3 regions of the Ensifer sp. R1-3 genome follow, and region 2 is predicted to be linked to each of the others. Evidence: predicted binding sites of a transcription regulator. Region 2 holds the regulator's gene; each other region holds the start of a gene.
What was found. The regulator LexA, encoded in region 2, represses DNA repair genes until DNA is damaged. The targets are predictions, from matches to a motif close to TGTTCNNNNTGTGTTCNG.
Positions count from the first base shown of each region.

Region 1: the regulator LexA is predicted to act here: its motif matches at 3,406-3,423, upstream of M1D43_RS02325 (ATP-dependent helicase).
Region 3: the regulator LexA is predicted to act here: its motif matches at 2,087-2,104, upstream of M1D43_RS30645 (ATP-dependent helicase).

Region 1 is NZ_CP096515.1:481,004-486,340, forward strand. Features, by position in the region: gene M1D43_RS02315 (phosphoribosyltransferase) at 1-242, shown strand, start outside; gene M1D43_RS02320 (GNAT family N-acetyltransferase) at 279-740, shown strand; gene M1D43_RS02325 (ATP-dependent helicase) at 790-3,363, opposite strand; gene M1D43_RS02330 (carboxymuconolactone decarboxylase family protein) at 3,489-3,899, opposite strand; gene M1D43_RS02335 (cyclase family protein) at 3,916-4,737, opposite strand; gene M1D43_RS02340 (efflux RND transporter periplasmic adaptor subunit) at 5,041-5,337, shown strand, end outside.
Region 2 is NZ_CP096515.1:1,104,227-1,109,563, forward strand. Features, by position in the region: gene M1D43_RS05315 (SMR family transporter) at 42-368, opposite strand; gene M1D43_RS05320 (SMR family transporter) at 365-709, opposite strand; tRNA gene M1D43_RS05325 (tRNA-Asn) at 787-861, opposite strand; gene M1D43_RS05330 (membrane protein) at 1,004-1,297, shown strand; gene M1D43_RS05335 (hypothetical protein) at 1,345-1,692, opposite strand; gene M1D43_RS05340 (calcium-binding protein) at 2,093-3,172, shown strand; tRNA gene M1D43_RS05345 (tRNA-Cys) at 3,217-3,290, opposite strand; gene lexA (transcriptional repressor LexA) at 3,512-4,228, opposite strand; gene M1D43_RS05355 (hypothetical protein) at 4,447-4,611, opposite strand; tRNA gene M1D43_RS05360 (tRNA-Ala) at 4,721-4,796, opposite strand; gene M1D43_RS05365 (DUF1254 domain-containing protein) at 4,978-5,337, opposite strand, start outside.
Region 3 is NZ_CP096517.1:1,190,042-1,195,378, reverse strand. Features, by position in the region: gene M1D43_RS30645 (ATP-dependent helicase) at 1-2,044, opposite strand, end outside; partial or broken gene M1D43_RS30640 (ribbon-helix-helix domain-containing protein) at 2,210-2,462, shown strand; gene M1D43_RS30635 (glutathione S-transferase family protein) at 2,574-3,221, opposite strand; gene M1D43_RS30630 (aminoglycoside adenylyltransferase domain-containing protein) at 3,328-4,101, opposite strand; gene M1D43_RS30625 (aldo/keto reductase) at 4,233-5,337, opposite strand, start outside.

The DNA.
Region 1 (5,337 bases), 620 kb from region 2:
CTGCGGCGAAAGCCCTGCGGCAGGCAGGTGCCGCGGCACTGATGCTCGCCGTGCCGGTCGCCCCGAAGAGCGCGATCGCAAGCCTGGGGGACGACGTGGACCGGCTCGTCTGTCTCGCCAGCCCCACCCCTTTCCATGCCGTCAGCATCTATTACGACGATTTCGAGCAGACCACGGATGCCGAGGTGATCGCGCTGTTGAGGCAGGCGAGGGGCGGTGACACAGGCTTCGGGCAAAGATAGTTGTAATGCGCCTGAACTTGCGAACGAGGATTGAGAATGTCCGACTATCTTGCCATACGCCCGGTAACGCGCCTCGACTATGAGCAGTGGCTGCCGCTTTGGGACGGCTACAACGCCTTTTACGGCCGAGCCGGCGAAACCGCGCTCCATCCCGACATCACCCGGATGACCTGGTCCCGCTTCTTCGATGCCTATGAGCCGATGCATGCGCTGGTCGCCGAAAGCGAGGGGCGGCTCATCGGACTGACGCACTACATTTTTCACCGCAGCACGACGTCGATCCAGCCGAATTGCTATCTGCAGGACCTTTTCACCGATGAGGCCGCCCGCGGCAAGGGAGTCGGCCGGGCGCTCATCAACGGAGTCTACGAAGCGGCGAAACGCGTGGGGTCGCCGCGTGTCTATTGGCTGACCCACGAGACCAACGACACGGCGATGCAGCTCTACGACAAGGTGGCCGAGAAGTCGGGCTTCGTTATGTACCGAAAGATGTTTTGAGGCCGACAAGGTAGAGCGGAAAACCGCTGCACGGTTTTCCCGGAAGTGCTCACACCCGTTCTACGAACCCATCCAGCACGCGCTTCTGCCCGGCGCGGTCGAAATCGATCGTCAGCTTGTTGCCCTCGATCGCCGCGATGTTGCCGTTGCCGAACTTGATGTGGAAGACCCGGTCGCCGACATTGAAGCGGGAGGGCTCGGCGCTCGTCGACTTGGCGACGAGCTCGCCTTCGATGGTGCGGGTGCGGGGGCCCGATTCGCCGTAACCGATGCGTTCGATGGCGTGGCCGGAGCGGGTGCCCCAATTGTCTCGGGTGGCCTCCGACCGGTGCTGCTGGGCGCGTTTCCAGCCGGGCGTCTGGTAATTGTTCTCGAAGGGATCGGCCTTGTCGAAGCGCGACTGGCCGTAACCGCCGCGACCGTAACCGCCATAGGAGACCTCCTGTTCGGCCACTTCCACATGAGCGATCGGCAACTCGTCGAGGAAGCGCGAGGGAAGCGTCGATTGCCAGAGGCCGTGGATGCGGCGGTTCGAAACGAACCAGATATGACAGCGGCGCTTGGCCCGGGTGATGCCGACATAGGCGAGGCGGCGCTCCTCCTCCAGACCTGCGCGGCCGCCCTCATCCAGGGCGCGCTGATGCGGGAAGAGCCCTTCCTCCCACCCCGGCAGGAAGACGGTGTCGAATTCCAGCCCCTTGGCCGAATGCAGCGTCATGATGGAGACGGCGTCCATATTCTCGTTCTGCTCGGCGTCCATCACCAGCGCGACGTGCTCGAGAAAGCCGCGCATGGACTCGAAGGCTTCCATCGAACGAATGAGCTCCTTCAGGTTTTCGAGGCGCCCGGGCGCTTCCGCCGATTTGTCGGCCTGCCACATGGCGGTATAGCCGCTCTCGTCGAGGATCTGCTCTGCAAGTTCGGTGTGCGGCGTCGTTTCGAGCAATGTCTGCCAGCGGTGGAAATCGGCGACGACGTCGAAGAGGCCCTTGCGAGCCTTCGGCTTCAATTCGTCCGTCTCGACGATGTCGCTTGCCGCGGCCAGCATCGGGATGTCGCGGGCCCGGGCATAGTCGTGCAGGGTTCGGACGGTCGTCTCGCCGAGGCCGCGCTTCGGCGTGTTGACGATCCGCTCGAAGGCGAGGTCGTCGGCGGGCTGGCAGACGAGGCGGAAATAGGCCATGGCATCGCGGATTTCGAGCCGCTCATAGAAGCGAGGGCCGCCGATGACGCGATAGTTGAGGCCGAGCGTGACGAAGCGGTCTTCGAATTCGCGCATCTGGAAAGAGGCGCGCACGAGGATCGATATGTCGTTCAGATTGTGCTTCTTGCGCTGGAGCTGCTCGATCTCTTCGCCGATCGCGCGAGCCTCCTCCTCGGAGTCCCAGGCGGCATGAACATGCACCTTCTCGTCGTCGGGATTCGTGCGCTCGGTAAAGAGCGTCTTGCCGAGCCGGCCCTCGTTATGGGCAATCAGATGCGCCGCCGCGCCGAGGATATGCTCGGTCGAGCGGTAGTTGCGCTCCAGCTTGATGACCTTGGCGCCGGGGAAATCCTTCTCGAAGCGGAGAATGTTGTCCACCTCGGCGCCGCGCCAGCCGTAGATCGACTGGTCGTCGTCGCCGACGCAGCAGATGTTGACGGTGGGTTGCCCCTCACCCCGGCCCTCTCCCCGTTCTGACGGGGAGAGGGGGGATTGCGAACGCGCCGCTTGTCCCTTCTCCCCGTCGGACGGGGAGAAGGTGGCCGGCAGGCCGGATGAGGGGCGATTTCGCGACGCTTGCGTCTGCTGGGCCAGCAGCCTCAGCCACATATATTGCGCCGTGTTGGTGTCCTGGTACTCGTCGACGAGGATGTAACGGAACTTGGCGTGATACTCCTTCAGCACGTCCGGATTGGCGCGGAACATGCGGATCGGATGCAGCAGCAGGTCGCCGAAATCGCAGGCATTCAGGGTCAGCAGCCGGTTCTGGTAGGCGGCATAGAGCTCGCGGCCCTTGCCGTTGGCAAAGGCGCGGGCATCGCCTTCCGGGATTTGCGACGGGTCCAGGCCCTTGTTCTTCCAGGTGTCGATCATGCCGGCGAACTGCTTGGCCGGCCAGCGCTTGTCGTCGAGGCCCTCCGCCTGGATGAGCTGCTTGATGAGGCGAACGACGTCGTCGGTGTCGAGGATGGTGAAGTCGGACCGCAGGCCCACCAGCTCGGCATGGCGGCGGAGGAGCTTGACCCCGATCGAGTGGAAGGTGCCGAGCCAGGGCATGCCTTCGACGGCGTGGCCGACGAGCACGCCGATGCGCTCCTTCATTTCCCGCGCCGCCTTGTTGGTGAAGGTGACGGCGAGGATCTGCGAGGGATAGGCGCGGCCGGTCGAAAGGATATGGGCGATCCGCGTCGTCAGAACGCGCGTCTTGCCGGTGCCGGCGCCGGCGAGCACGAGTACCGGACCTTCCAGCGCCTCGACTGCCTCCCGTTGCTCCGGATTGAGCCCGGAGACATAGTCCGGTCGCTGGGCCTTGTCGCGGGCGGCCATGGCGCGCGCGGCGATGCCGCCGCCGGCGGCCGCGGGTTTCCGCGGCGCGGGCTCCTCGTCGAAAAAGGGAATATCGTCAAAACCTTTGGTCATGCGGCCCAATGTAGTGATTCGGGACCGAAAGGCCAGAAAGGATGTTCTTCTTTTATTCCGGAACCTTCGCCCACCCGGGCATGCCTGTGGAAAGACTGGTGTTTTCAGGCCGGCATGCCGAGTTTTTATGTTCTGCCGGACGCGTCGAACACCGGATCGACCGGCACCTGCAGGGCCGTCGCGAGCTGGTTGGTCTTGGCGGCAAGCGAAATGACGCGCAGGAGATCCGCGTGCTCGGCGTCCGTCATTCCCTTGGCCCTGGCGGCGGCGGTATGGGAATGAATGCAGTAGCCGCAGCCATTGGTCACGGAAACGGCGATATAGAGCATCTCCTTCACCAGTGGGTCGAGCGGCGAAGGCGTCGCCATCACCGCCTTGACCTCCGCCCAGGTCCGCTCCAGCAGGCCGGGGTCGAAGGCGAGCCAGAGCCACATATTGTTGATGAAGTCCGATTTCCGGGTCGCGCGGATGTCGTCGAAGACGGCCTTGACGCGTGGGTCGGATTCGGGACCGGATGGCGGCGCAACAGTGCTCATGCTTGCTCCATGCGTTTCAAACGAGAGCGAAGACGCGGGCCGGGCCGCCGGTGCCGCCGCGGTGCTTGGGCGCGCCGAGGACCAGCGTCGCGCCCTTCGCCGGCAGCTTGTCGAGATTGGCGGCCGCCTCGAGCCCCCAGCGGCCTTCCGGCAGCCAGGCGTAGTGGGCGGCGAAATCGGGTGAGATGCCGTGGTCGAGCGAGAGCGTATCGACGGCAATGCCGGCTGCCCTCGTGTCCTCGATCAGGAACTTGGCTGCTTCGACGTGAAAGCCGGGGAAATGCATCTTTCCAGCCGTGTCGGCATTGCGGAACTTGTCGCTGCCGAGATGATCCGACCAGCCCGACAGCATGGCGACGCAGGCGTTCTCGGGAATGTCCCCGTTGGCGGCGATCCACGCTTTGATGTCGTCCGGCGTCAGCTGCGCATCCGGATCGGCGGCCGCCTTCTCGCGGATGTCGACGACGCAGAGCGGCACGATCAGCTTGTCGAGGGGCAGCTCCGCCACCGAAAGGCCGTCGGCGGAGAAGTGCAGCGGCGCGTCGACATGAGTACCGGTGTGCTCGTTCACCCGAAGTTCGAACAGGTTGAACTTGTGTTCGGCATATTTGAACTTCTGCTCCCGGAAGAATTGCTGCTGGCCGAAGAAGGTCGGAAACTCCTCATGAAGTTCATGGGTGAGATCGGTGACGCTGCCGTGGCCGGCGGCAAGCGCCGGAGGTACGATTCCCATGCCGGCGGCGGCAATGCCTGCCGTACCGACCGCGGCCGCACGGAGCAAACCGCGCCGCGACACCATCCGCTGCTTGACCGATTCGATGACGCATGCATCGCACATTGCCGTCTCCCTTCGTGTCGAGAGCCGGCCCGAAACAGCCGCCGGCGACGAACAGAATAACCGAGCCACGCAAGCTGTAAACATGCCGCCGCCTCACCGCCGGCGTGTGCGTTTCAGGACGGGCGCAAGCGCCATCATGCCGCCACCAAAATCGCTTTTGTTACAATTGCGTAATGATGCCATTCCGAGATTGCCCGGACGTCTGCAAACAACGATAATCAGCGCAAATCGGAACGTTCCATCGGGTGCGCGCCTCGTTGGAGCGCGCTTTTCTTTTGGAGAGCTTTTCTTTTGGAGACATGAATGCGCTTTTGGAATCAGCTCGCGATCAGCGTCGTCGTCCTCGCCGTCGGGGGCGCCGCGTGGGTGCGTCTTGCGCCCGGAGCGGGTGAGACCTTGGCCGCGATCGGGGTTTCGCAACCGTTGATCGATGCCTTGTCGGGACCGCAGGGCGGCGAAGGGGCAAGGGGCGGTTCGGGCGATAGCGAGCGCGGGCAGGGTCGACGAAGCGGCTTCGCGGAAGCACCCCTGGTCGTCGTCAAGCCGGCCGAGCGCGCCGTCGTCAACGACAGGCTGAACGCGATCGGCAACGGCGAAGCG
Region 2 (5,337 bases):
CCCTGAGGGAACAAGCGCTCAGGCTCCGACGGACAGCCGCGTCAGGCGGTATGAAGCACCAGCACCGCGCCGAAAATCAGTGACAGTCCAAGCCAGCCGACCGGTTTCAGCCTCTGGCCGAAGAAAAGGCGGCCGCAGATGGCCGTACCGAAGATTCCGGTTGCGCCGAGAAGGGCATAGGCGACCGCCAGGTCCATATCCTTGATCGCTTCCGCCAGCAGCGCGAACGCCGCAAGCACCAAGACGATCGAAAGGGCACCCCAGCCGCGGCGGGCAAAGCCGTTCGACTTCGTCGAGGCGAGATTCGCCGCCACATCGAGCACGCCGGCGGCGATCGCGAATGCGAAGGAGACACCCGACGCGCTCATGCGGCGGCTTCCTCCGCATCGCTCCTGCCGGCATTGAGGAGAAGTATTCCCGCAACAGCCATCGCGAGGCCCAGCATCTCGCGGCCGGAGAGCGCATGGCCGAAAACGAAAACAGAGACGAGCGTTATCACGGCGACGCCGGATCCTTCCCAGACGGCATAGGCGACGCCAACCGGAATGGTCTTCACCGCTCGTGCCAGGAAGACGTAGGAGAGCGCGATCGAGGCATACATGACCACATGCCCCCAATAGGAGCCGGAGCCGGATGCCGCCTTCATCACGGTCAGGCCGACGACCTCGGTCGCGATCGCGAGGACCAGGAAAAGCCATGCAAGACGCATGAGGAAACCTACGAGAAATCAGCCCGACAAAATGAAAAGAGCCATTCGGGCTTTGCCGCGAATGGCTCTTTCGAAACTGGCTCCCCGGGCCGGATTCGAACCGGCGACCTATCGATTAACAGTCGAGTGCTCTACCGCTGAGCTACCAGGGATCATCTGCGCCGCAGAAGTGAGGCTGCTAATACAAATGCTTTTCCGATTTGCCAAGCGGTTTTTCAAAAAAAATGACGGTAGGCGGTTGCCGCCCTGTGGAGAAGGCACCAACTGTGGGGTCATTGGTACGAAAGAAGAGTGATGGCGACCGAAGGCAAGAAGAAGCATTTTGGCATCGATCCCAAGACGCGTGAGATCGTGCTTGGCAAATGGCGGATGAGCCTGCCCAATTCGCCGGCATTGCGCGTCCTCATCGGCGTTCTGCTCGTCTTCGGCGGTGTGCTCGGTTTTCTACCGATCTTGGGCTTCTGGATGGTTCCTCTGGGCCTGCTCGTGCTTTCGCACGACATTCCCTCGATGCGCCGACGGCGGCGCAAGCTGGCCGTATGGTGGGCCCGATGGCGGAGCAAGCCGAACTCGTCCGGCAAGTCCTGAGAGGTGGACCTCGCGAAGAGTCCACCAGCATGCGGATGCAGCGCATTTCAGTCGTCGGAACTGCCCGGCCTTCGACGCCGTTTGGGCAGGAGGGCCACAATGACGCAGGCGAGGACCAAAGCGACCGGCCAGAAGTCGGTCGCCTGATCCCAACTCCACTTCCACATTTCATAACCCTCTAGGTGAGGTGGCGGCAGCTTTGCGCTGATCTCGAAATCACGTTTTTCGCGGCCGTGAAAGTGTCCGATGGCGAAGGCGAGGCCGATGATCAGCGCCAACCTTCTCGGCGCAATCACCATGAACAGCAAGGCGACGACTGCTGCAATACAGACGCCCTCGACCACATGCCCGAGCCAATCGAAGTGGCGCTGAATGTAGCCCCAAGGAATATCCATCACATCGCGCTTCGAGTGCCGCCCTCCCGATGAGGCCGGCCGACGGGACGCTATAGCACAATCGCCGATCACGAGACCACATGGTCCTCCGGGTTCTGCTCTTCGTGGACGTCGTCCGGAGCGTGGGCAACCTCTTCCGTCTTTCAGCATCCGGACGCGGAACTTCACCGGAAAGTACAACCTGTAGTTAATCCGAAGTGGTCAATGGACAGGAACATCGCGTTCGGCAACATTAGAGCACTTTCAGGAAAAGTGTGGACGGTTTTCCGTGCGGAAGTGCGTATTTTCAAAGCGTTAGCCCGCTCGTCACTCCGACGAGGCCGGACGAGGTCGACGCCCCCAAGGCCGTCCGGGTCCCCAAGACGAGCATCACCTGCTTTGCAGCACTGTGGAGAGAAAAATGGCGCATCTGATCGGTGGCATCGCCCCTTGGCTCGGGCTCGACAACCACATCTTCGGCACGAACGATCCGGACATTGTCTTCGGAGACCCATTCACGACCGACAATAGCCTGGGAGTCTTCGAAATCGGCGGCTTCCTGTCTTCGGGGCAGGGTGGCCGCGACAGCCTTGACGGGCACGGAGGCGACGACACGCTCTTCGGCGACGCTTGGGCGATCTCCGATCAGGGGCGTGGTGGCGACGACCAGCTCGACGGCGGCGCCGGCGACGACACGCTGTACGGCGATGCCTTCTCGATCGATGTGAGTGACTCCGCGATCGTCGCCGGAGGGGACGATCGTCTCTCGGGCGGCAAAGGCAACGATACACTCTACGGCGATGGCTACAATTGCCTCAGAGGACGTGGTGGCGACGACTGGCTCGACGGCGGCGCCGGAGACGATATTCTCTCGGGCGACGCTTTCTCCCTCGGCGATTTTTTCATTGGCGGGAACGATCGGCTCCAGGGCGGAGAGGGCCATGACAAACTCTACGGAGATGGCCTCGACCAGGGCGTCGTGGAATCCGGCATCGGCGGCGACGACCACCTCTATGGTGGTTCTGGCAACGACTTTCTTGTTGGAGATGTTCTTTTCTCACGTGGCGGCAGTGGCGGCAACGACCTGCTCGACGGAGGCAAAGGCGATGATGTCCTGTATGGCGATGCAGAGGTCGGCGTGGACACCGCGGGTGGGGACGACCTCTTGATTGGCGGCGCCGGTAACGATCAGCTCTGGGGCGATGGCCGACTTACCGCAGCCTTCGCGGTCGAGACCGGTGCCGATCAGTTCCTGTTTGCGCGGAACAGTGGGCGGGATGAGATCTTCGACTTCGAATTGGACAAGGACATCATCCAAATCGCCGGCTATGGCTACGACGACTTCGCCGATTTTTTGTCCAACATCGGCGACGATGCTGACGGGAACGCTGTCCTGCAGCTGAATGGCACGGTCGATCAGGTCACTCTGATCGGCATCCACGCTGCCGACCTCAGCGCTGCCAACTTCGTCTTTGCGAATGCGGATTTCGCCCTCGTCTGACGAGGGGAAGTTTGTCGGTAACAAAGCTGATCAGGTGTGGCTTTTGGAGGCCTCGGCCGGAATTGAACCGGCGTACAAGGATTTGCAGTCCTCTGCGTCACCACTCCGCCACGAGGCCTCTACGATTTGCGTTTTCAAATCGTGGCGCGGATTTAGAATGATTGACCGCAATCCGCAAGAGGGTACATTTGGAATAGGGACTTTTTTATTCTGTATAAATGTGTCTTCCGTTCTGTGGACCGGGCGTGGCCATAGCGTCCCAAGGCGCAATACTCCCACGTAAGCGCTTTGAAACTGCGTACTTTCGTAGGAAGCGGCTGCGCACCTGGTCAGGAAGCTCTAATGATACCGCCGGATGAGGCCGACGAGCCTCCCTTGGATCTTGACCCGGTCCGGACCGAATATGCGTGTTTCGTAAGCCGGATTGGCGGCCTCCAGCGCAATAGAGGCGCCCTTGCGACGGAATCGCTTCAGGGTCGCTTCCTCGTCGTCGATCAGCGCGACGACGATATCCCCGGGGCTGGCGGTGCTTCCGTTCCGGATGATCACCGTATCGCCATCGAGGATGCCGGCCTCGATCATCGAATCGCCCTTGATCTCGAGAGCGTAGTGCTCGCCGCTGCCGATCATTTCGACCGGTACGGAAATATCGTGCATATTGTTCTGGATTGCCGAAATCGGCACACCGGCGGCAATGCGGCCCATGACCGGAACGGCGACCGATGCGGCCTCGGCCGGCGGCGCCGGTTTCGGTGCGGGGGGCGGCGCAACAGGCTTGCCCAGACTGCCTTCGATCACGCTCGGCGAAAAGCCGCGGCGGACCTGCGAAGCGCCCGCATAGGCCTCCGGCAGCTTGATGACTTCGAGGGCCCGGGCGCGATTAGGTAGCCGGCGAATGAACCCACGCTCCTCGAGTGCGGTGATCAAACGGTGGATGCCCGATTTGGACGCAAGGTCCAAGGCGTCCTTCATCTCGTCGAAGGACGGCGGGACCCCGGATTCCTTCATTCGTTCGTGAATGAACAGAAGCAATTCCTGTTGCTTGCGGGTCAGCATGGCGTCACTCCAGAATCGCGAAACAAATCAAGAACAGAACCTATCTGTTCCATATGTGTTCCGCAAGTGCCTAAAATTCCGTGAATTTCGCTTGCTGTTGAATGCCGATCCGCCCCGCGATCCGGCGTGTCGATGGCGATCGCTCGGAATTCGGGGCAGGGGCCGATACGCTCTCGCATGTTTTGGGCTTACGGCGGGCGGCGCAGGCCTATGCGATGCTAATAGGCAAGGCGCAGTCCGCCCGGCGTAAGAACGTCGAATTCAGGCTCGGGATAAGGCCCGTACCACTGGGTGTAGGTCGTGTTGGTCGAGCCTGTGCTGGCGCACCCCGAAAGGGCGAAGAGGGAAAAAATTACGGCTGCCACCAAAGATTTAACAGGCATGTTTTTCTCCACTCGCGGGAGTTGCCCAGACCTCGAACGGGTCAGACTAAAACTTTCTCTCAAATCAGCTTTTTTGGCAAGCAGCGAGCCGGCAGGGAGGACTGGTGGATGGTGGAGCCGAAGGGAGTCGAACCCTCGACCTCCGCAGTGCGATTGCGGCGCTCTCCCAACTGAGCTACGACCCCACTGGTCAACGATTGTATAAGAGTTTTCGGCCGACCGCGCCAGTGCATTCCACTTGCCGAATGCATCGCAATACAAAGATGAGGCTGACAACTGCAAGCCGCGTCGGTGCCCGCCGGCTGGCAGATAGGGCGGAGTGCAAGGTCACGAACACACAACGCCGCTATCGGCTTTCAGCACTGGCTATTGAGCCACCTCGATCGTGGGCGGCTGCCAAGAGCCATCGAGAATTGCCTCTTTGCCCCAATAGGCGCGGATGTAGAGCGAGAACTTCCCGTCCGGCGCGGGCAGCCAGTTGTTTTCCTTGTCGCCCCCAGGCGACCTCGCGCCTGCGTAGAGGGTAAGCGAACCGTCGGAGTTGCGCTTTAGGTTCTTGTTCTTGGTGCCGAGTGAGTAGCGTTTGAGGTCGTTCGCGTGGAAGAGATGCTTGTCGTTGTACAGGGTCAATGACCAGAACCCGTTGACCGGCGGCTCCTGCCCGGCTGGGAAGGTGATCGCATAGCTGCCGCTGCCGCTGAGTTCTCCGCCCGCGCCGTGGTGGTC
Region 3 (5,337 bases), on a different replicon from region 2:
CTGCGACATCGATGCGGATCTGCTTTGCGCTACGCTCGGAAACATTGGGGCTGGCGACTGGCCAGTTTGCACTCTCGAAGAACTGAAGCAATGTCGCGGGGATGAAGCGTGTGCGGCTTGCGTAGACATGGCGGTCACCCTGCGCGTGCTGACCGCCGGTGAAGAAGCGTTGCGGCACCATCAGCGTCAGTTGGTCCTTGGCGCGTGTCATACCAACATAGAGAAGTCGCCGCTCCTCCTCCAGTTCGTGGCTGGTGCCTGTCGCCAGGTCTGACGGAATGCAACCGTCGATCACGTTGAGCATGAAGACGGAGCGCCATTCCTGCCCCTTGGCCGAATGGATGGTCGAAAGGATAAGATAGTCTTCGTCGAGTAAAGGCACGCCAGCCTGGTCGCTCGTCGCGTCCGGCGGATCGAGCGTCAACTCCGTGAGGAAGCGCTCGCGGCTCGGATAGCCTGCGGCGATCTGCTCGAGTTGCACGAGGTCGGCCCGGCGCGTTTCGGCATCCTCGTGTATTCGCTCGAGATGCGGTTCGTACCACATCCGTGCCATCTCTATTTCCGTCGGCCATGCGGAACCGGGTTTGCGCAGGGCCTGCAGCAACTCGACCAAGGACATCCAGTCCGTGCCGCTCCTCGGCGGAGCTGGGACTTCGCCAAGCGCCATCAACGGCTCGGGATCGGCCGCAATCGTGTCCAGGATCTTGCCCGCGGTCTGCGGGCCGACTCCCGGCAGCATCTGCAGGAGCCGGAAGCCCGCGACGCGGTCACGTGGGTTCTGTGCAAAGCGCAGCACGGCCAGCATGTCCTTCACGTGGGCGCTGTCGAGGAACTTCAGGCCTCCGAACTTTACGAAGGGGATGTTGCGGCGGGTCAGCTCCACCTCAAGGGGGCCGCTGTGGCTCGAGGTGCGGAACAGGACGGCCTGCTGTTTCAGGAGCATCCCGGATTCACGATTGGCAAGCACCTGCTCGACGATGCAGTTCGCCTGATCGGCCTCGTCCTTCACCGTCAGCAGCTTGGGACGTTCAGCCGACTCGCGGTCCGTCCAGAGGTTCTTGGTGAAGCGTTCCCGCGCCAGGTCGATAACCCCGTTGGCGGCTGCGAGGATCGGCTGGGTCGAGCGGTAGTTGCGGTCGAGCGTGACGATCTCGGCCGCCGGCGCGAATTGCTTCGGAAAGTCGAGAATGTTGCGGACCGTCGCCGCGCGGAACGAGTAGATTGATTGCGCGTCGTCGCCGACGACCGTCAAGCCGCGCCCGTCGGGCTTCAGGGCCAGCAGCACCGAAGATTGGAGCTTGTTGGTATCCTGATATTCATCGACGAGGACATAGTCGAACCGGTTGCCGATATCGTCGGCGAGGGAGGCATCGCTGACCATCTGCGCCCAATAGAGAAGCAGGTCATCGTAGTCGAGGACGTTCTGCGCCTGCTTGGCCTCGACATAGCCGGCAAACAGCTCCTGCAACTGTTGTTCCCAGCCAGCTACCCACGGGTACCAAGTGCGGAGCACTTCATTCAGTCGCATTTCCGCGTTCACTGTCCGCGAATAGATCGCCAGACAGGTGCCCTTGGTCGGAAACCGACTTTCCGTCTTCGAGAAGCCGAGTTCGTGGCGTATCAGGTTGATCAAGTCGGCGCTATCCTCGCGGTCGTGAATGGTGAACTCCGCATTCAGTCCGATCTGTTCGGCATAGATTCTCAGCAACCGTGCGCCGATACCGTGAAAGGTCCCCGCCCATGAAAGGGCGTCCGTCATCATTCCGGAACTGCGGCCGAGCACCTGTGCGCAGATACGCTCGACGCGGCGCGACATCTCAGCCGCGGCCCTCCGCGAGAAGGTCATCAGGAGAATGCGGCGGGGGTCGGCCCCGTTGACGATCAGGTGAGCAACGCGATGGGCCAAGGTGTTGGTCTTCCCGGAGCCCGCTCCTGCGATGATCAACAGCGGGCCTGCTTGGGCGCCTTCTTCTGCTCCGATGCCATATTCGACTGCGCAGCGCTGTCTCTCGTTCAGTTTCTCCAGATGGGTCGCCGTCGCCATTCACGTACCTCGATAAGCTCTTTGATGTCCGGCCGCGGCCTTAAGAACGGAGGGGGAACATACAAGCCCGAGCGGCCGTTGGAAAGTGGGGCGTTCGCATGCGCATTTGCCGCGTTGTGCTCGCGAGTTCTTGCCAATTCCTGCCAAACCCTATGGTCTTGTCGCATGGGCACGATAAACATTTCCCTGCCGGACCAGCTAAAGAGCCTCGCAGATGAGCAAGTCGCCGGACGAGACTGTGGGACTAGCAGTGAGTATATCCGGGAATTGATACATCGAGACCAAGAACGCCTCGTACTGCGCAGGCGCCGGAGCCTCGTCGGCACGGACCGTCCCTGCCCACGCGGATTACTTCACCAGTCTGCGCCACCGGACCCGTGGTCTGCAGGGCAGTGAAGAAAGTTTCCCCGGGGACTAGCCCGCAGTACCGCTTGTAAGTAATCGGCCGACGCCGCTTGGCCAACCGTCAAGCTCCAGGCGCACGGCTGCAAGCACGCCGCGTAAGGCACTGGGCAAGCGCGGACTTTCGTCAGGCGGTCGGTGCGGCGGTGAAAACCGCCAGTTGAGCGACGAAAGCGCGCTTGTATGCGGGCCGCGCTTTGCCGCGGGCCACATAGGCCGAGAGGTTCGGATATTCCTCAAGTATGCCCGAGCCCTCCAATCTGCGCAGCACCGTCACCATTAGGAGGTCACCGGCGCTGAACGCCCCGTCGAGCCAGTCGGCGTTGCCAAGTCGGCCGGAAAGTTCGCCCAGCCGCTTGCGGATGCGTTCGTCGATGAAGGGCAGGCGCTGCTCATACCAGGTCTCGTCTTCCAGGAACTCGGCGACCTCGCGATCAACGATCGGCGGCTCCACGGTGTTGAGCGCGGCGAACATCCACGTGATCGCGCGCGACCGGGCATTCGGATCGTCCGGCAGCAGGCCCGCATGGCGCTCCGCGATATGGAACACGATGGCCCCTGACTCGAACAAAGCGAGATCGCCTTCTTGATAGGTAGGAATCTGCCCGAAAGGATGGAGCGCGAGATGCGCGGGTTCCTTCATCGCCTTGAACGAAAGAAGGCGAACGCCGTAGGGCTGGCCCACTTCTTCGAGCGCCCAGCGAACGCGCATGTCACGCGCCATGCCCTGGCCGCCATCGGGCGACCGCTCAAAGGCGGTAATGGTAATAGTCATGCTGCTCTCCATAGCTTGTCCGTCTTGAAGACGGCCGGCTAAACGAGATTCCGACACCCTGATACCATAAAGCGGAAGAAGCTTCTTGGCAGCTTCCGACCCAAGCTCATAGGAGTTCTAATACCCGCTGGCGCAGAAATGTTGCTGTCCGCTCGGAAGCAGACTGCCTATTTCCCCAGTCGTCCCTGACCTTGCCCAGATAGGCCTCACGCGCATGGATCAGCGTGCCAGCCTCCTGGTCGGGCATCTGGTTTGCCGCCCATGTGGCTGCAGCATCCTTTGTGATGAAGTCACCGGTGGCCGATGTACGCCACATGCGAGCAAGGGTCAGCAAGACGTTCCGCTCGTCCCCCTGTAGACTGGCAGCCAATAAGGGGAGTGCATCGCGCATGGCGCGGCGAACTTGTTCGGGCGGAATCGAGGGCAGAAACTCCTTTGCATCGGGACCGAAGAGTGGAACGGCCTCTTGTCGCGCCTGCGCAAGCACCAGCGTATTTTCCGGATCGGACACGGGAACCGGTTCTTCGGATTCAAAGGCCTCCCGCAACCATTCGCCATAGATGAATTCAGCCCGAACAGGAAAATTCGGTGTGGCGATATCTGCCCGCAGAAACACCATCAGTTCGATGCATCGGGGAGTTCCGACCGCACGCGGATGACGACCGGAAATCCGCAGCAAAGCCGCCAGAAGATCGCGACGCTGTTCGTCGGCCACGGGGCAGTCGACGATGGCGAGGAGGTCGACGTCACTCTGCGGTCGCAAGCCACCCGAAACTGCCGATCCATGCAGATAAACCGCAAGAACCGCCTCCCGAAGAATGCTGCGGATGGTTTCTGTCGCTGCCAGTGCCTGGTCAATCTGCTGTCTGTCCGCTCTCATGCTGGGCTCGATATTCTTGGAATATGCCAAGGAAGCGTACCAAGCTGTTCAACTGATATGAAGACTCCTGTGGTGCAAAGCAGACCTCCCACGCGCAGCCGGCGCCGGAATTGGGCGCAGATTCGTTTGGATCAAGCCGCGCTCGACTCGCCCGGGTCACCATCGCGCAGCCACTGCACGTCACCCGGGGAGAGCGTAACCGAGAAAGCATCCAGGCTGTGGTTGAGCTCGGCGAGCAAGCGCGGGCCGATCAGCGGGATGACACGGCCTTTCTGCGCCAGAACATAGGCGAGCGCTATTTGAATGGGGTCTTTGCCGAGCTTGCGCCCGAGTGCGATCGCCCGGTCTCGCCGAGCGAAGTTGCCTTCGGAATACCAGGAGCGGGCGAGTTCCAAATCGTCCAGCTTGCCGCGGCCTGCACGGTCGGTGAAGAAGCCGCGCGCCTGGCTCGACCAAGCGAAATTGGTGACGTCATTTTCCTCCAGCCAGCGCATCCAGGCGTCGTCCGAGGACGAGATGCAGCCAGCCCAGACCGGCTGGACCATCTCGGCCAGCGAGAAATTGTTGGAAAGCACGCTCGGTTTCGTCTTGCCCGCACCCTCGGCGTAGGCGATTGCCTCTTCGAAGCGTTCGCGTGTCCAGTTCGAACCGCCAATCGGGCCGCGGATGCGGCCGGCCGCCACCTCCGCGTCCATGGCGTCGACGAATTCGCCGACGGGGATGTCGGGATTGTCGCGGTGCATGAAATAGATGTCGACATAATCCGTGCCCATTCGCTCGAGACTGGTCGTCAGTTGCTTGCCGATCACGTCCGGATAGCACAGCGGACTGTGCGCGCCCTTGGCGATGACGACCGTTTCCTGGCGAACGCCGCGGCTGCGCATCCACTCGCCGACGAGCCGGTCCTGCACGCCATTGCCGTAGAGAAACGCGGTATCGACCAGATTGCCGCCCGCCTCGAAAAAGGCATCGAGTACGATGGCGGCGGATGAGAAGGTCGAAAACTCCATGAGGCCGAGCGCAGCAAGCGAGATCTCCTTCTGCAGGCCGTCGATGCGGCCGCTCCGCACGAGACTCGTCTTGCGGCTAAGCTTGTCGCCGCGCACCGTCCGGGTCCGCGTGGTGTATTTCTCGCCTTCGTATTCCAGACCGATCGCCGCACGCCACTTGTCCATCACACGCAGATTTCCGAGTGTATCGGCCCGGCTCATGCCCGGATATGCAAACTCCGTGCGA